DNA from 4 places in the Paenibacillus sp. FSL H7-0714 genome. Region 2 is predicted to be linked to each of the others. Evidence: riboswitches for the same ligand, from Rfam matches in the RefSeq annotation. Region 2 holds a riboswitch; each other region holds the start of a gene.
The links. A riboswitch is a leader RNA that binds a small molecule or an ion and turns the genes downstream of it on or off. The one in region 2 is predicted to bind cobalamin.
Positions count from the first base shown of each region.

Region 1 (4,961 bases), 1.9 Mb from region 2:
TTTGCAGGGGCTGGGTATACTATGAAATTGGAATCAGGCGGTTTCTGGTTCTATAGTTCAGACGGTTTGAGAAGAGTAAGAACTGGTCAAAAAGTTTCTTTTAATCTTTATCAGGCAAATTTCGAAAAATTCTCTAGAACAGGTTATAATGACAATTACAGAACTTCAAACTATCATGTTAATGTGTCTGAATAATAAAAAAACAGCCTCACTTTATACCTCTTGTTGAATTCTAGACTTGAATGGAGAATGTCATGATTCACCCGATTCTTAAAGAAGCCCATTTTCATGAAATACCAGAAGGAAAAAAGGATTCTTGCACTTCTGTCGTGCTAGATGTTGGAGTTAAACAAAAATCTGGATCTGATCAGTTTTATACTACTGTAGCAACCGCTAATGGACTTAAAGAATTTTTTGTCGGTGAAGCAGCAATTGCTATTCGTGGTCTACTTCTTGTTGATTCTTTTGATATAACTTTAATTAAACATGAAATCCAAAATATTTTGGATCGTTGCTCAAAAACTACTTGGGAGGAAACTGCTATTTCAATCAACAGATTTTTCCCTTGGGAATTTGATGAGATGAAATGGAAGTAGCACTTTTTTCGTCATAATTATTAAAGAAGAACTTCTTTTGTGTTGAATGATTAGACTAAACAAAAATAACCGTAAGGCATTTGCCCAGCGGGTTGTTTTATGTATGCTCTAAATTCAAATCATTGCCGATCAAGCCGATAACCATTGATCTTGATCGACTCTAGGGAATAACCTTCGATCAGGCCACCATAGTCCATCATATGCCTTTCTGGGTCTTTCCCAGCCAGAACCAAACAGATACCTTGGATTGTGCCAGGGCCACGACTAGAAAGTATGTATCGCTTCCCAGGACTTTGTATGTAGTGCTCATATAATCATTCCAGAATAAAAAGGCTATCTTATTCTTTCACCACTTACCACATGCCAATGTAAGTGTTTTGTATCCTGATACTCACCTAAATTTGCAATTATTTTAGATGCTCCTGTTTCCTCAACCATCTCGGCTGCCACTTTCTTTATAATACGCAGCATTTCGAGGAGCAGTTGTTCAGTATTTCCTACCTCTTCAGAAATTAAAGAATAGATATGAACCTTTGGGATGACTACTACATGGTTCTCATAAAATGGTCTGGTATGATGAAAAGCAAGGACGGAGTCGGTTTCAAAAACTATTTTTACTTTCGTCCTCCCGTTTAATACCGCATTGCAATAAAAATCCTGAATCATATATACTGTGTACCTCCATTAAAAATATAAGACGGAGCTTCGAAGCTTACAATAAGATTATTATATTTTATTTGGTACATTATGTAAATTATATATGGATACTGTCAAGGATATTTTCCTGAAAGCAAAGAAATACCCCACCATAGCAGCAGGGTAAGTGATTTGAAATTCAGTTTTTTTGTCAACACTCTTAGATAATTTTTTTCAAAGTCAGAGACTCGCAAATATAACCATGACATACTATACTCGTCTATAAAGTTATTTCTTTGATTTATAACTTCTTACTTGCCTTTAATAATTAAAAATATTAGTATCCCCGAAATAATCACAGTTAATATTAAAATCCGCGCCACGTATGTTTTTTTTGGATGCTGGTGAAGGGAATTGAACCCCCGGCCTACGCATTACGAGTGCGTTGCTCTACCCCTGAGCTACACCAGCTTAAGGCTGATTTTTCTGTCAAACAAAAAATATTATACAACTTTCAGCCAGAAACGCAAGCCTATTTCTCCCTATTTCCCTACTCTCCCAAACTGCTATTCCACCTGTAGTTTACGCTCCACAGACTCCAGCTTTCCACGGCTAGTGGAGGGTTTATCGCGGCGGTCGTCTATTTTAAGTGAGGTAGAGACACGCTCTGCACCTGCGGCAAAAGGAGACTCGTGCAGCGCTTCGACTGCAGCAAAAATACGCTGAAGAGGCCCTTCGATGATTGTACCCATGGATGTAAGCTCATAAGTAATCCCTTCTACCGTCTTCAGCACTCGCTGCATATCCGCAACATAGCTGCTAAGGCTCGTACTACCTGTTCCAATCGGAATAACGGTTACTTCAGCAATAGGCATGAGAATACCTCCTCGGAATTTTAAAGTATGTGTCTCCTTCTATTGTAACAACTCCACCGCTCTCCCACAAATGATCTCAGCTTTATTATGCCCCTTCTTCTTTCCCCAAAATTCTCCGAAATATGACTTTCGCCACAAGTATTTTTTCTAACATGAATTCTAGGGTCATCTGCACTACATTTATGGACTCTTTGTGGCATCTTTTCGGACAATTTATGAATCATTTTTTATATGCCTGTGGATCAATTGTGGATTACTTATGGACAGCCTGTGGATCATTTGTGGAGTACTTTTGAAGAACCCGCTCCCCGCGCGGGTTTTCTAAAAAACTGTTTACAAACACAACATCTTGGGTTATTTTTATCTAACGACAACAAAATATAGTGGAGACAGGCGCTTTGATCCTTTATCGGAATTAGAGCTTAATAGGGAAGTACGGTGAAAATCCGCTGCGGTCCCGCCACTGTAACCGGATGCCCCTTACAAGCTTTTAGAAGCTTAAGATGGGCAGATCTCCTGGCAGAAGCCACTGAGGGGTAAGAGCCCCCTTGGGAAGGCGCTGAGAGGTCCTACGGAAGCCAGGAGACCTGCCTGTTTCGACGACACCAACTATGAGTGCCTGCGAGGAACAGGAACGGTGTCCGCATGCGGTCATCTTCTTAGAGGCCACTACAAATATCTGTGTGGATATTTACATAACGCATCGGGCATTTTCTGCCATCCTCGCTAGAGGATGCTTTTTTTATGAGATCACAATGAATATACGGCCGCTTTTGCGGCCCCACTTCTTAATGATAGGACGATAGACTGAGAGGAGAGCTATACAATGACGTTGTTGGAGAGACAATTTAACGGTACAACAAATGCACGAGAAGTTCTTTTAGATGAGCTCATTGATTTAGGACGCGATATTATCGACAGCCGGGATTTGGACTTGCTGCGCGAGAATGCCAATTTGAACGGAGAGAGTTTCTCCGGTAAAATGAGCAAGTTCGGCAGTGAATATTCAAAATGGTACGCCCGCAACTTTTCGATGCCACCGCAGCTAGTGCAAGCCATTGATGACAATGTCGTCTATGTGCATGATCTGGATCAATACGCAATCGGAACGACTAACTGCATTTTTATCCCGTTTGATAAGCTTCTCCGCGAAGGCTTCAACACCGGCAACGGCAGTGTTCGTCCTCCGAACTCCATAATGACAGCTATGTCACTGGTAGCAATTATTTTTCAATCCCAGCAAAATGCTCAATATGGCGGCGTATCCGCAAATAAGCTCGACTATGATCTTGCACCTTATGTAACCAAATCCTTCGCTAAGCTGTTCCGCAAGGGTCTGGATTATTTTGATGAGGGACAAGCTAATGATTCTTTGGGCGAGATTACAATGAGTCGGACCGATCTGGCGGAGTTATATCCAAAAGCGTTTCGTTTTGCACTAAAGGAAACCGAAATCGAAACCCTGCAAGCGGCTGAAAGTATGGTACATAATCTCAACACCATGTCCAGCCGATCCGGTGGGCAAATTCCGTTTACCAGCATCAATTATGGTACTTGTACTTCACCAGAAGGTCAGCTTGTGATCAGCTCCCTGCTAACAGCAACGATGAACGGACTTGGCAGCGGAGAAACACCTGTGTTCCCGATTCAAATCTTCAAATGCAAGCAAGGAGTCAATCAACAGCAAGGTGATCCTAACTATGAATTGTTCCTAAAAGCGGCGGAATGTTCTGCACGCAGACTATATCCGAACTTCGCTAATCTGGACGCTCCGCTCAACTTGCAGTATTATGATCCAAGTGATCCTGATACGGAATTTGCTACAATGGGCTGCCGCACCCGAGTGCTCGGTGACCGTTTTGGGCGTAATCATTGCTCCGGGAAGGGCAACCTTTCCTTTAATACACTGAATCTGGTTCGGCTCGGTCTGGCACACGGCACAGTAACAGGCCGACGTACCGTCGCAGATGAAGCTGGCTTCTATGAGGATCTAAACCACTATATGGATATTGCGCTGGAAGGACTTCTTCATCGGTTCCACATCCAAAGCGCGCAAAAAGCTAAAGCATCCGATTTCATGATGCGAGAAGGCGTCTGGGAAGGCGGCGAAAATCTCGCTCCTGAAGACTCTGTAGGCGAACTACTTAAGCATGGTAGTCTGTCGCTTGGCTTCATCGGTATGGCGGAATGCATGAAAGCCATGTACGGCAAACACCATGGCGAGGATATGGAAGTCCATGCCAAGGCTGTGGCTATCGTGCGTCACATGCGGGAGTATTGCGACCTTAAAAGTGAGGAACTTAATCTCAACATTACCTTGTTCGCAACACCAGCAGAGGGCCTGTCCGGCAAATTCACCAAGATTGATCGCAAGGTACTGGGTTCTATTCCGGGCGTAACTGACCGTGAGTATTATACGAACTCTTTCCACATCCCTGTATACTACGATCTAGGTGCTGCTCAGAAGATCAGCTTGGAAGCTCCTTTCCATGAATACTGCAATGCCGGGGCTATTTCTTATGTCGAATTAAATGGCAATGCCCGCAGCAATCCATCTGCTTTTATCAAAATCATTAAATATGCACTAGAACAACAGGTCAGCTACTTCAGCATTAACCATCCGATTGACCGCTGCTCCAGCTGCGGATACGAAGGTGTAATTGGGACAAACTGTCCTTCCTGCAACGCACATGAGAATGACGTGCACATCCGTCGTTTGCGCAGAGTTACAGGTTATTTAACTGGCGACTATCAGACCCGCTTCAATGCCGCCAAACAAGCCGAAGTACGGGATCGCGTTAAGCATTTATGAATATTTGCGGATACTATCCGGAGTCGATTAACGAGGGAGAGG
Region 1 covers NZ_JBBOPT010000001.1:536,617-541,577, reverse strand. Annotated here, with positions in the region: gene NST34_RS02390 (Imm8 family immunity protein) at 255-596, shown strand; gene NST34_RS02385 (HIT family protein) at 930-1,262, opposite strand; tRNA gene NST34_RS02380 (tRNA-Thr) at 1,632-1,703, opposite strand; gene NST34_RS02375 (MTH1187 family thiamine-binding protein) at 1,799-2,107, opposite strand; cobalamin riboswitch at 2,482-2,716, shown strand; gene NST34_RS02370 (anaerobic ribonucleoside triphosphate reductase) at 2,934-4,919, shown strand; gene nrdG (anaerobic ribonucleoside-triphosphate reductase activating protein) at 4,916-4,961, shown strand, end outside.
Region 1: another riboswitch for cobalamin. It lies ahead of NST34_RS02370 (anaerobic ribonucleoside triphosphate reductase); the one in region 2 lies ahead of NST34_RS10725 (RCC1 domain-containing protein).

Region 2 (4,961 bases):
TAAAAGTGGATTTGCTACAGCCACTAGATTTATTCTTTTGATCCTAATCAAATCTTCATAGGGATTTGAAAAGGTGAAAGAACTAAATTATTGAGAGCAGAGAAAGGGGGGGCGATTAGTCCATTGGTTATAACCATGAACATTAGGATAGTGACGTGGCCCTTGTTGCTCTAATTTAGCGGCAAATAGGCCAGATAAAGTAGTATTAGAAATGAGAAAGCAAGTCTATGAATAAAAATCGAGTTTGATGGTTTGGAGTTATATGTAACTGGAGCCTAGAAGATAGATCTGGGAAATTACGGGAAATAGAATAATGAATTTAGATTCGGCAATCGAAAAAACACTACCAATTGTCCTAATGGTCAATTGGTTAGCGATTAATTCTAATCAGACAAATGTGACGACCAATGTAAAATTTAGTCGGGAATAAACACCTTAAACTGTTTGGCTTTTTGTTTGTTGGTTTCTCTGATATCATCAACCTTGTGACTCTTCTCTCGAGTGTGATGATCCTTCAAGTTGTAAATAATATCGAGTTACACATAGTAGTTTATACCTTCAAATGCATATGTTGCTCCTATATAGCTTTGCACTAGTTCAGCCTTTTCTATATCAATATTCCATTGATCCATAAGTAGAAATACAAATTCGATGGGAATGGCGCTTGCATACCGCTCTAACCGTGCCGCCTATCCGCATTGCTTAGTAGATGAGGATTATTGGAAGTATAGATTTTAAGCGGAGTTTCTGCAACAGCTTTGATCTTTTCTTAATTTGCTTGAAGCTATAGTTGCATTCCTTCTTGAATGTGAAACACTCTGTTTTAGCACACCATGCTACCATTTCCGATGAAAGCAATCTTTAAATGGATCAGGGTATTCATGCAACCTGAATATCGTATGAAGGGACGATCAGGAGCAGTTCTACATTTAGTAATCCCTGCCCACTTTGGCAATACCTTAATCCTTGAGGCGATGTAAAATCCTCCTTCCAGAGCTGCTGAACTACTGTTAGTGGCACTTAAGTATCTTCAAAAGATATGTTTTTTGAGGGCAATAAACTATAATGACTTTCTGAAAGCATTAGAGTTATTTTAGAAGGTTAAGGATATATTCTGTTAATTGTGTATAGTCTATCTTTTCTCCGTTTACAACAAAAGATGGTGTTCCATAGATACCATTTGCAGCAGAGATTTTAAAATCTTTCTTTACATCAATTAGATATTTATGTTCTTGAAGATCTTTCTTAAACAGATCAAAATCAATCTCTTTAATATTATCTTTCACAAATTTGAGTAAGAACTTTTCCGTAGCCCATATTGCTCGTTCTTTCCCTTGTATTTGAAATAGTTTTTCTTTGAATTCCCAAAAACTATCAGGATTTTGATTATAGATAATTTCGGCTGCTACAGCAGCTTCTATAGAGTCTGGACCAAGAAACGGAAAGTTAATGAAATAAAATTGAACTTTTCCTGTATCTACAAAATCACTTTTAAACTTAGTGGCATTGTCAACATCCCAATTTCGACAAGCAGGACACTTGAAATCTGCAAACTCTATGACTTTAATAGGAGCATTTGGATCACCAATAGATGGCTGAGAAGAAAGCTGAAAGTCACCAACTTTAAGTTCGATTTTTCCAGTAGCATCCATCAAAGATGGAAGTTTCCTCAATTCGGATTCATCACTTTTAGACATAAATGCTGTAAATGCCAAAAGTAGAATTAAACATAACATAATTACTCCTACAAGCCAAAATACGTGGTTCTTTTTCATCAAGCACCTCAGTTGTTTATGGTTGGATTTTATACTAAGGTAGTCCAATAAACTTTGTATGTGAGAAAGTTCTCATATAATGATCCATAAATATTAATATAATTACTTTTTGACTTCTCTTTATTCAAACTGTGATTTTATTTGAATTGAGCATTTTGCATTAATCTAAGCCCTAGATACACAAAGGGATTTTGGGTAAAGTCAAGTAGTATGGCTATAAGTTGCACTTGGCCGTCGATGCCAAGAGTGAACTTCCCATGGCACTCAAGTTACCCTACCCATGTGAACGACGGAGATGCAGGACCTGCGATTAAGACGCTTGTGGGTAAGAAATCAAAGTGAAATTCTTTATGCTGGATGCGGGATGTGACCTAATGAAACTATGTGGCGATACGGCATCTCAACGCACAGGCTATTATCCCGATGAATCTCTGGAATGAAAAAGAACTGCCAGCGAGGATCCATGCAAAGACACGCCCTGCTGTTCAATGGGATTTCCCATGACGAATTGGGGACACGAAAAGGCATGTTTAAAATTCCGCTGTTCGTTTGCGGACAGGTCAAGTAGATTGTCCTTTAGGCATGACCGCTTGTTCGTCCTTTAAATATGGAATGGTGTTCAAAACAACAGTCAATCGAATCTCCGGTGCTATGTTTACCGCATAAGGAAGGCTGAGGTGAAAAGGAATTTTACAATAAACAAACCAGTGTAGAACGCTGCAATTCTCGAAAAAAACCCTTTTAACCGCTGAGCAGCTCCATGTTTGGGAGGATTCAAATAGCGACAATCGACCAATATTTGAATGCGATTGTGTTACTTACTTCTGCACTCGCCATCGCGAAGCAACAAGTCCAAGCGCCGCTTAAAAATTTTAGATTCACCGAAATACTGCCCGTCTGCCCATTTATTGCTCATCTCACACAACACTGAGATTTCGTTGCGGACTGATCATGCCGCTGTATCAAAATATGAATTATACGAAATGCTCATGTAAAAATAATGGTAAAAAAGTGATTAGAAATAATTATATGAATATTTTTTCTTTTTGTGGTATATTATCCAAATAAATATTTATGGTGATCACATAGAGCTTTCCATGTGACTTAAAAGGGGAATGTTGGTGAAATTCCAACGCGGTCCCGCCACTGTGAACGCACTTAAGAATTGCATTGTTAACTTTAAAAACAGTTGATGGTGTAACTCTTAATAAACTGCGAAGTCAGAATACCTGCCATAAATAAATTCAGAGATCCCACGAGGATGGGGGAGGTGTTTTTTGTCATGTCCAATTTTTTTTTTTGTGCTTTACTGTTATTAGAGTGAATATGGAATTAATTATATTCATTCTTAATGGATTTCAAAGATTCATAAATACGGAAAATGTTCGCTGTTAGCTTCAGCGGTGCTGCTATTGATATGTACTATTAGTGGTTACTGATGTTGTATCACCATCGATAATTCTCCTATATTTACCGCGGCAAAGTAGAATCAGTTGTCAAATGATATTGTACAATTGAATGTATCAATTGTACAATATGTAAAAACGAATTTATTTAATAGGAGAGAAAATATATGAAGAAATATAATGCACTTTTGCTTGCCTTATTTCTTTTAATCGCATCTTATAGCGTTATATCTTATGTGAATGCAGATAGTAGAAATAAATCAGAAGGGCCATTCGTTGGATTGAAGTTGATTCCTGAAGAACAATCAATTGATCTATCAGAAGGTTCTCCGTTGAATGTGGAATTTGCGCAGGGTATTAGCGAAGGTCAGTTTTTTAATTTGATTAATTTAGTGAATATTAATAGTAACAAGTCGATAGACATAAAGAAATCGATCAAAGGTCATCAATTAATAATTACCCCTCAGATTGCTTTGGAAAACGCTAAAGAATATATCTTGTATATACCTCCGTACTCCCTTGCAAATACAAATGGCGAAAAATTGAAAGACAATTACATTCTTAAATTTATAGTTGTTAGTGAAGAGAGTTATCAACAAGATTCTGTAATAAACTCCACATATCAAAATTTAACGGTAGTTGAATCCACATATGATGATTTTAGTGTAATTAAATCTACTTATGGTAAGCATTTAATGAAAACTGTTTTTTTAAGTGAAAGTACTAATGGATCAGTTCCATCTTTAACTCAAGGTGCACAAGTTGGTGGGGAAATATATGCTGGTATAGATAAGAGTGGTTTTATAGGTGCAAATGGAGATCTATGGTTATGGGGAAGTAATGAAATGGGACAGTTGGGAGACTTTATAACTCCATCTAGTAATAAACCAATACAGTTAGCTGGCAGCGATGTGGTTGCGATGAATAAAGGCATTACTGGTGGTACTTATAGCACATATGCTTTGAAAACTGACGGTACAGTGACGACTTTTGGATTCAATTATTATGGTTTTTTGGGTTTAGGTCCTGCTGGAGATCAGACTGATTTTATTGTCTCTCCAACCTCCATTTATGGATTATCAAATGTAAATAATATTAGCAGTAGATACTATCATACTCTTGCTGTTAAATCGAACGGATCATTATGGGGATGGGGAGATAATCAATATGGGCAAGTAGGAGGGGATAGTACACAACTTATTACAACTCCTGAACAAATCAAAGGAGTAAATGGGAGTGCTCTTACGAATATTATAGCTTCAGATGTTGGTGAGATACATTCTATAGCACTTTCTTCAAATGGAAATGTTTATGTTTGGGGGGGGAATAATCACGGTCAACTGGGGAATGGAACCCTCGTAGGTAGTAATATTCCACGTTTATTGCAAATGAGACCGAATGATGCTCCTTTAATGACAAATATTAAAGCAATTAGTTCAGGAGATAATTTTAACTTGGTATTAAAAGATGATGGGACCGTTTGGAGCTGGGGGCAGAATGATAATGGGCAACTTGGTGATGGTTCTACTGTAGAACGTCGTATTCCTGTCCAAGTAAAAGGGGGAAATGGGGTAGGTCTACTAAGGGATATTATCGCTATTAGCGGTGGTGGGAATTATTCTTTAGCATTAAAGTCAGATGGGACTGTTTGGAGTTGGGGAGGAAATAACAAGGGCCAACTTGGAGATGGTACAACTGAAAGAAAACTTGTCCCTATCCAAGTGAAAGCGTCTAATGTATTGAAAATAGACGCAGGCGAATCACACAGTATAGCGCTTAC
Region 2 covers NZ_JBBOPT010000001.1:2,464,384-2,469,344, forward strand. Annotated here, with positions in the region: gene NST34_RS10715 (hypothetical protein) at 1-41, shown strand, start outside; gene NST34_RS10720 (thioredoxin domain-containing protein) at 1,089-1,775, opposite strand; cobalamin riboswitch at 2,834-3,026, shown strand; gene NST34_RS10725 (RCC1 domain-containing protein) at 3,349-4,961, shown strand, end outside.

Region 3 (4,961 bases), 1.6 Mb from region 2:
TCTTAGTAAATTCTGCTCTTGTAATTTCAGACTTCGGATTGAATTTACCATTGTTACCTTGGATATATCCTTTTTGTGTAGCTGTTTCAATCGCTGAGTACGCCCAGGGTGAGATCTTATCGGCGTCTGTATACAGTTTTTTGATATCATTTGCATTCGAGTTATTATCTTTCGAAGTATCCTTAGGACCCTCTGTTGGAGATGGCTTTCCGTCAGTATTAACATTAGTCCCTGGTGTAGATCCACCACCCGGAGCTGAAGTAGGCGTTGGTTTAAATCCTGATCCCAAGTCCTCACCTAGATCCGTAGTATAACGCCACTGAAGACTATCTCCAGCATTCAGGGTATATAGAGATGCCCCATACCCAGGATACTTTCCATTCACATTATACATCCATCCACTACCACTACCATGATCAAATTCCCCATCACCAGCAATGGATTCGACATATACACTATTGTATATTTCTGTCCACTTAAACTTATATACGATACCGCGGCTATCCAGAACTCTTTTTAGTACAGTCCATGCTGTGTCACCAGGTTGTAGCTCAACCTGTGCAGATGGAACAACATACCCTTTATTGATGGTAAGCTTATCCACAGACAAAGTTACAGTTGATTTAGGTGGAGTGACTTCGCCACTGTTACCTTCGCCACTACCGTCACCACCAGGTGTTTGTACTGTACTAGTGGTGTAAGCAACGTAATCAGTGAAGTGATTGGTTTTTACGATTAAATCATTTCCACTATCATAGGTATACTCAGACTTACCGCTTGCAAAACCTAAGTCATCATTTGCAAACTTTTGAATGTTATGTGGTGTGCCGTCTTGAATATAAGCTGCATCTTTTCCTTTAAGATCCTTAAAAATTAACGTAATGAATTGACTGAATTCTACTCTTGCACTGCCGCCCATTGAAAAAGCCTGAACAATGCTCTCCAGCTTCTTGTCCTTAGGAATAACCTGATTCAGACTATCCTTAAGCGCAGTTTCTGTGCCTGCTATAGATGAAATAAGCTCAACCTTAGCATCACCACTTGTAACTTTTGCACCTTTAGGAATGACTACAGATACGTCACCTTTAGTAGCCTCTATTTGAGGAAGAGTACTATTTCCAAGTAAATTGACACTTACTGCGGATTGCTTATACTCTGGGATTTCCACTGTGATTTCTTTGTTGCTATCTTCGGGGCGTATCGGAATGATGTAATCATAATTATCGCCCTCTGGAATTTTAATTTCTGGTTTATCTCCTGATGGGATCTGTACTTCTATCTCTTCTGGATCTTCTGGTTGTTCAGGTCCCGGCTTTTCATCATTCATATCATACAGACGGTTCTTATGATTAATCAGACGATCATAAGCAACAAGTGCATACGTACCTTGATCCGTTGCCATTCCATCTACTTTTCCGGTGAGAGTATGCTTAAATCCACCATCCGGTCCAGCAAAGGTAAGTAGCGCGTCTATAAGCGAATTTCCTTCTTTTACAAATTTAATGTCACTGTGCGGATCTACGCCTACGCCAGTTAAAGCCACAATAACCTGTGCGATGCTCTCACTGCTTGTGCTTCCCCAGCTTGTATATCCACCTTGAGCATTTTGCGTACTCGATAACCATGCAATCGCCCGATCCACGGCAGCTTTTACATTTGGATTAGTTGCATAATAAGGCGCAAGAGCTTGTATCGCCATCGCAGTAATATCGGTATCAGCTTTTGCTGGGCCTAATGCCCAACCTCCGGCGTCCGCGGTACCTTTTTTGATTTCTTTATCTAAAATATACTTAATCAAATTCTCTCTTGTAGTCTGATATATTACCCCATCTTTATCAGGCTCAGGGAATAGAACGGGGATCTCGTACGTACGACTATCTAAGGCAATCAGTGCAAATATGGGACCATTAATCCCTTGCTTCTGAACATATTGATAATCAGCGAGTGCATTGATTAGATTATTACCCGCAACATTCGTGATATCCTTCCCGATCGAGGTAAGTCCTAGGATCGCTCTGGAATGCTCTGTGCTTTTAATAGCATCGAGTTTTCCATCCTTCATTAATTCTGTTACTTTCTTAGCTACGTTGTTGTAATAGAGATCATAATAACCACTTGGTACTTCGTAGTTGGCACGTGCTAAAGATAAGATCGACCATTCCCCACTGCCAGTACCAAATGACGGATTCTTTACCGTTTTTAAAATATAGGCCAAGCTTTTATCTAACTGTTCCTTTGCGCCAGTGGTAGCATTCAGCTTGTAGGTAATTTGATATGTTTTCTCTACTCTATTTTCTGCTCCGTCTACTGCCGTTACAGTGATTACATTACTACCTGGGCTTAGAGATGCTTTGTACTCACCATTAGTAGCAGATAGAACGACTCCATTAAGTTTTACTGCTGGCATGATATCTTTAAATATATTGTCTGTGACAACTACTCTGAAACTTAAATCTTTATCGGACACTTCCTGTTTATCCTGAATACCACTTACAGTAATAACAGGTGGCTCTATATCCAAAGAATTGGTAAGCCCGACAAGCGCATGATCTACACTTACTTGAGAGCTTTCAATATTTTCGAGCACGGAATAGGCTTGGTAGACTGCCGATTGTACTACAGTTCTATCCAAAATACTTTCTTTATTCGGATCGCTGTTAATCTCTGCAATTTCAGCAGTTAAAGCGTCCTTATTGGCAAGTTGAATTGGTAGTTCTCCCCAACCACCACCAAGATCAGAACCATAGCCATACGTGGTGAACTGAGTTCGGATGATGTCACCATCTTGAGGATCATATTGAGAAAAACCAACTGGAGGAAATTCATTATTTACTGCATACATCCAACCAGACATGGGGGTGTAGTCAAACTGACTCAACCATTGTTGATTTACTTTAGTTCCTACTGTCATCCCACCAGCTGAGATCATATCTAAAATATATTTCGGAATATTCACTTCATCTCTGGCATTATCTTTAACTTCAGATAGATAAAAGCTACTATTTATATCTCCTAAATATTTATAATTGCCCTCTCCTAGCGCACGCATAATTAAAGATGCGCCATTGTCCCCTTCGTAGATCGGAACTTTAATAGGTTCCTTAATATATCCTTGACCCAATGTGAACTTCTCTACAGATACAGTTGCGTACCCTTTAAGCGTAGAGCTTGCTCCATCTGCATGAGCCGGAATTACACTTGTAGAGAATGTCGTGATGAATACAGCTACAATAAGTAACCAAGCTAAAAACTTATTTTTCTTCATGTTTCATAACCCTTCCCTTCTTTTCCTATGATAAAAAACAGAATTAAACCCAGCGAGAAAAAACACCAGCGCCACCCATTAAGGGATGGCATTCACAAAAAAAAACCACTCAACATAAACGTCAAGAGGTTTAAAATAGTGAACTGAAAACGCCATAATAGCTGACATGCACTATTCAAACACCTCTCTATCGCTCGTAGAGTTTAACGGTGTATTAGAAACAGGCAGATATTCTGGCTCAAGTATCATCACCCTTGCTACCTTCCCAGTTTCCCAGTGGTACCTTGCAAGGACTCCTCTTTCACAGCGGCGGGACCGCGCGGGATTCACACCCGCTTTCCATTTAACCAATCTATGATTGTAATTCCGAAACATTCATAATTGGCACCTATTGCTAATATTAATTTTTCATGCTTCATCATATCTAATATATATGCTTTTGTCATGCAATATTTGTTTTTTGTATAACGAGTAGTTAGCGATAATCCTATTGAATATCAAATCATTTTAACCACAATATACTCTTTTTCTCTCAGCTCAAAACCATCCTCCAGTGACAAAGAGGCCAAATCAAAGATTCGATCATACTTTTTATTACGTGGGAGCCCTTCTTCCTCAGCCCAGCATGTATAAAGCTCGAACTCGGCACCAGATACCCCATAATCTGTCATAAGCCTAAATAACTCCCGACAACACTTGAGTGAGGCGTTATACGATCCCGGTAAAGTATCTTTTAGCTTAGAGCCGCCCCAATTCGGTGAAATCCGGTACACATACGGACTCCGAAAATGCTTGCGAATCTCATCGTTCCAATACCCAAGTTCCTCTATAAAAATACCCGCTGCATCTTCTTCCGAGTCGTATACAAGACAGTCCTCATCTCTTAAATGAGATAGATCTGCGATGTCATCCAAAGGAATTATACCTTGCAGGCGCAGAGCCTCTCTTTGTTTCTTATACTCCGGGGAATTTTTCACTTCATTATATGTCTTTGCTGACGGTACACTGCCTCTTTCTCCTAACGGAAGCTCTGTAGCCGAGCCTATGTAATGAAATCTGCTCACTGGATTGCCCTCCATAACTTTGGAATCACTGCAAATCACTAATTCATATATGAATTTACCACAAATTAGTAAGGTACTCGTTGAAATTATTCTATGTTAGGGTATTTGGTAAGCGTTTACAACGAATTCATGGAGGTGTACGTATTCATCTAAGCACCAAAGTACTAAGGAAGGTCAGGTTTAAGCATCCTCAAAAATGATCTTACAAAGGAGAATTCAATGACTACTCGAATCCAGAAATCATTCTTATCATTGACCCTTGTCACCGCTCTTCTGCTCTCTTTGTTCTCATCCATTGCCGCCGCTGCCACTAAGGACGAGCAACAAGCTAAGGCAGCACCAAAGAGTAAGATCCAATCCTATGTAGACGATATGCAGCCCGGATGGAACCTTGGCAATACTCTAGATGCTACAGGTGAGGATGAAACCTCCTGGGGCAATCCGCGTGTGACCCAAGAAGTGATTAAGAAAATCGCCGCACAAGGCTACAATAGTATCCGGATTCCTATCACTTGGGATTCACACATAGGTGAAGCACCGAACTACACCATTGATCAAGCTTACCTCGACCGTGTCGAAGAAGTTGTAGGCTGGGCGCTAGACGCCAAGTTATATGTAATGATCAATGTCCA
Region 3 covers NZ_JBBOPT010000001.1:893,139-898,099, reverse strand. Annotated here, with positions in the region: gene NST34_RS03955 (S-layer homology domain-containing protein) at 1-3,265, opposite strand, end outside; cobalamin riboswitch at 3,472-3,672, opposite strand; gene NST34_RS03950 (hypothetical protein) at 3,763-4,329, opposite strand; gene NST34_RS03945 (cellulase family glycosylhydrolase) at 4,549-4,961, shown strand, end outside.
Region 3: another riboswitch for cobalamin. It lies ahead of NST34_RS03955 (S-layer homology domain-containing protein); the one in region 2 lies ahead of NST34_RS10725 (RCC1 domain-containing protein).

Region 4 (4,961 bases), 2.8 Mb from region 2:
CATTACTAGTAAATAAGTAACCATCCAACTTCTCCCCGAAAAACTCCACCATATCGGTTCTTTCGAACTCACCGTGCACGAGTACATCCAGACCCAGCTTTTCTTGGAAAGTGATTGCATCTGCAATCTGCTCACGAACGAACCCGTCGTAACGCTCTTGATTCCATACGCCTTTACGCCATTTCAACCTTGCCTGGCGCACTTCTACGGTCTGTGGAAAGCTTCCGATTGTTGTCGTTGGCAGAAGTGGCAGCTGCCACTTCTCCTGCTGCACCTTCAGGCGTTCAGCAAAAGGTAGGCTACGTTGGTCTGGTAAATCTGTAAGTCCGAGAACTTGCTCGGCCACATCCTTACGACCGCGTTCAGGAAGTGCACGGAAGGCAGTAAGGGCTTCACGACTGGCCGTCAACGCAGCAGCAGCTTCTGCTGCACCCTCTAAGGCTGCAGCAAGCAGGCCAAGCTCTCTAAGCTTCTCATCAGCAAAAGCTAAAGCAGCCTTGACGGTGGCCTTCAGCTTCACCTCACCCTGAACAGTAACCGGAACATGCAGCAAACTGCAAGAAGGCTGTATAATAAGACGATCAAGTGATACATGTACACTCAGCTTCTCGATTAGCTGCAGCTTAGCATCCAGATCTGAGCGCCAGATGTTGCGTCCGTCAATAATACCCGCTCCCAGCCACTTATCCTCAGGCCAGCCAAGACGTTCAATCGATGCCAGGTTCGTCCCGCCATCATGGACAAAATCAAGACCTAAACCTTGTACCGGAAGCTTGAACAGTGCCTCCAGCGGTTCAGCAGCTTCAAAGTAAGTCTGCAGAATAATATTTAATCCAGGCACGGATTCAGCAATTTCTGTGTAAATCGAGTGAAGTAAGGATAATTCTGATTCATTAATTCCTGTAACAATCGCTGGTTCATCAATTTGTACCCAGCTTACTCCTTCTTGCTTCAGTTCCTGCAACAGCTGAACGTAAACCGGAAGAAACTGAGCAGCAATCTTCGCAATATCCGCAGATGCAAAACCTTTTGACAACTTAAGGAATGTATAAAGGCCTAAAACCACAGGTTTACCCTCAATTCCCGCTTGGGACTTGGCAAAACGATAAGCAGCCAATGGTTTATTCTCGGTCAGACGCGGCGTTTGTGCACCGATCTCTGGAACGATGTAATGATAGTTCGTATTGAACCATTTAGTCATCTCGCAAGCGGTAGCCTCAGCATTTCCTCTAGCCATCGCAAAATAAAGATCAAGCCCAATATCGCCACCATCATACGCATAACGTGGAGGTACGATCCCGAACATTACAGCTGTATCTAGCACATGATCGTAGAACGTAAAATCATTTACCGGAATTAAATCAATGCCTGCCTCCTGCTGAGTCTTCAAATGCTGAAGCTGAATTCCTGTCATTTCAGTACGGAACGCTTCCTCATTTATTTTTCCCGCCCAGAAGGCTTCCAACGTTTTCTTCCACTCGCGGTTTTTTCCGATTCTTGGATAGCCAAGATTGCTTACTTTTACTTTGTTCGTCACTTTGCAGCTCCCCTTCTCCATCTTCTTATTTTGGACTCGATATCACTTGCATTCCTTTAAAAAAGAGCGCCCTTCCCTAAAAAAGTCAAAGGGAAAGACGCCCATAATATACCTATGGTTAACGTCTAACACCTTCCTATCCTCCGTAGGTGAAGCAGTGCTGTTGAAACAGGCAGGTCTCCTGGCTAGCGGTGTCAGCATCCTTAGCAGTCTTCCCAGCAGTAGTAAATTGCCAGTGACATATGTTGCTATGGACTCTTCCGTTACAGTGGCGGGACCGCATCGGCTTCAAACCGAATTTCCCTATTAAGCCTACCGAATTACTAATTTCCGGCAAGCACCTGTCTCCGATATTGTCAAGCTAAAACGCCTTCAGCGTCCTTTTAAGGACGGTAAGCGTTTATGCGAGAATTATAAGGATAAAGTGAGTGTCTTAAATCTGATGTCATCATACGTGAAAGCCCCCGTCATCTGCAATAGATTACGGGGGCTTTTGTTATATCGATTCCTTATAACGGATTTAGAAAAACACGAAATATACTACTGCAGCAAGTACTATGCGATATATAGCAAATGGTAAAAGCTTAATCCGGTTGATCAATTTCAAGAAGAAACGCATCGATAATAGTGCAAATACAAAGGCACTGATAAAGCCTGCAATGAAGAACGGCAGGGCATCGATGGTGAAATATTGCCAGTTCTTCATCAGTGAGAGTAAACTGGCGCCTGCCATGATTGGAACAGCCATAATAAACGTGAAATCAGCAGCAGCGCGATGACTCATACCCAGAAGAACACCACCAGAAATCGTCGACCCGGAACGAGAAAATCCCGGCCACAAGGAGAAGCACTGGACCAGACCAACACCTAGCGCCTGCTTATATGTAATCTGATCGACACTCTCCGTTTGAATCTTCTTTGGTCCGAATAGATCCGCAATAATCATTAATACAGCACCGACTACTAGACCGATTAACACGGTGGATGTAGAGAATAAATGCTCGTCAATATAATCATTAAACAGAACCCCCAGCACGCCTGCTGGCACTAAACCTACAAGCACCTGTGTAAGCTTCAGGTGGCCGCCTTTTTCAAGCTGTGGTTGTTGCTCGGTTACAGGATCCAACTGCTTGCGGCTGAAGCGCTTTAAGCCCAGCAATTCAATGAACCTATTTCTAAAAATAACTACAACTGCTAATATTGACCCCAGCTGTATAACCACTTTGAACGTATTGGCCGTATATTGTCCAAATAACTCTGTCGATTTTAACCACATATCATCAACAATAATCATATGACCTGTGGAGGATACCGGAGCAAATTCAGTCAATCCTTCAACAATTCCCAAAATAATAGCTTTAATAATCGTTAATAGCTCCATTTGTTCTCCTCCTTTTAATCATAACTTTTATCTATAAGTCCTTCTCGGCTCAACCTTCGGTGTTCATTTTCCGGCTGCGCTTGCGGAAGAACAAATACCCAAGGATCACTACTCCACCTGCAAGAAGCACGTACACTACGTTGGAGTACATATCCATATACATGGCGATGTCTTCCCAGGACTCACCCAATGCCGCACCAATAAGCACCAGCAATAGATTCCATCCCAGCGTACCAATCGTTGTGAAGATCATAAACACTCCAAATTTCATGCCCGACATCCCTGCAGGGATCGAAATCAAACTACGCACTAGTGGAACCATCCGACAAAATAATACGGTCCAATAGCCATATTTGTCAAACCAAGCGTCAGCCTTGTGGATGTCCTTTTTGCTAATCCGGAGTAGGCCGCCCCAGCGTTCAACGATCTTTTCCAAGCGATTTACATCCAACAAACGACCGATATAATAGAGAATTACTGCACCCAGCAGTGAGCCAAGCGTAGCAGCAATAATTACACCAGGAATGGTCAAATTCGTTGTGGTTGTCATGAATCCGCCAAAAGGAAGGATCACTTCGGAAGGAATCGGTGGAAATATATTTTCAAAAGCGAGCATCAGGAAAATACCAAAGTAACCAAACTGCTCCATAAAATCTGTAATCCATGCTTGCATTTCGTAACCCCCATTATTCAGATCAAGTTCTTCTTCAAGTTGCGTAAATAACGGCTGCGAATAAAAAAGAAGTAAAGTCCCTGGACAGCCAAATATCCCAATAACACCGCCCCGGTCTCCACAGCAATAGATAAGTAAAACAACCGCTGAAGCGCAATAAAGGCAAACACACTATGCAAAATGGCTACCCCAACCGGAACAAAAAACAACAACGACAATTGTATCGTTACAATTCGGTTTAGCTCTTGATCTGTAAGTCCCATTTTGGACAATGTAGAATATTGATGGCGATCATGATCTAGATCTGTATACAGCCTGAAGTAAAGGAAGCTGCCTGCTGCAATGAAAAAGACAGTACCCACCAGTAAAGAAGCGAATAGCATCGTGTTGTACAATGTTCTCTGTATTTCAAACAGCGTACCGCTAACAACAATCGCGTATGGCGAGTTACTTTCATAGGACCGTTTCCCTTTATGAGCAAGATCCGCCGCTATACCTACTGTTCGCGGGAAATCATCCATGTAAAATCCTGTATACAAATCGGTCTGTACGGGATGAATGGCCTTGTAAAGCTCATCGCTAATCACAACACCACTGAAATCTCCCCCATCCCTTCCATCCAGCTCCGGCAATAGATATTCGGCAATCGGAACATGCTGGGTATAGCCCATTTCTCGAATGGAAAGACCTTGCTTCAAGGAGTATATCGGCTTTACTCTACCCGCTTGCAGACTCCGGTCTCGTTGCGAACCGATCATCACCAGTCCTTCATCTCCACTTAGAGGCTGCTCATCCGTTGTAAACCCTGCACGAAGCAGAGCAAGCTTATAATCACTGTAAGCAATCAAGGGAAGCCTTAACGTGCGATCTGGCCCGGTCTGAGATTCCACCTCTGCGTATTTAATCGGAATACTAAGTGTCTCATAGGGTAAACCGAGCGTTGTAAGCTCTTCCTGAATTTCGTCCAAATGCTGATCAAAAGGATCCTGCAATTGATTGCCTTTGGCTACATAACCAACTGCTGCGGGATAGTCCAATTTCAACTCTCTGGAAAGCGTATGGATCGATGCGAATACTCCAACTGAAGTAAAAGATACTGCGGAAACAATCGTCACCATAAAGAACATTCGGGCATTCTCTTTCCAGCGGTAAGACAAGCCCGATAAAGTAATGATATTCGTGTGGTTCCAATACAGGCGCCGGATCGTCTTAAGTAGTTTAACAGTGTAAATACTGAGCTGAGTATAAAAGAGATAGGTACCCGCAACTGTAATTATAACGACCGGGAACATCACCTTTTCAACCGAAGCCGCTTGTGCTGTAGCTGCCATAAAATAGCCCGTCAACAGCAATAAAGCAGACAGTAAAGA
Region 4 covers NZ_JBBOPT010000001.1:5,244,287-5,249,247, forward strand. Annotated here, with positions in the region: gene metE (5-methyltetrahydropteroyltriglutamate--homocysteine S-methyltransferase) at 1-1,537, opposite strand, end outside; cobalamin riboswitch at 1,692-1,897, opposite strand; gene NST34_RS23500 (undecaprenyl-diphosphate phosphatase) at 2,058-2,918, opposite strand; gene NST34_RS23505 (DedA family protein) at 2,968-3,591, opposite strand; gene NST34_RS23510 (ABC transporter permease) at 3,609-4,961, opposite strand, start outside.
Region 4: another riboswitch for cobalamin. It lies ahead of metE (5-methyltetrahydropteroyltriglutamate--homocysteine S-methyltransferase); the one in region 2 lies ahead of NST34_RS10725 (RCC1 domain-containing protein).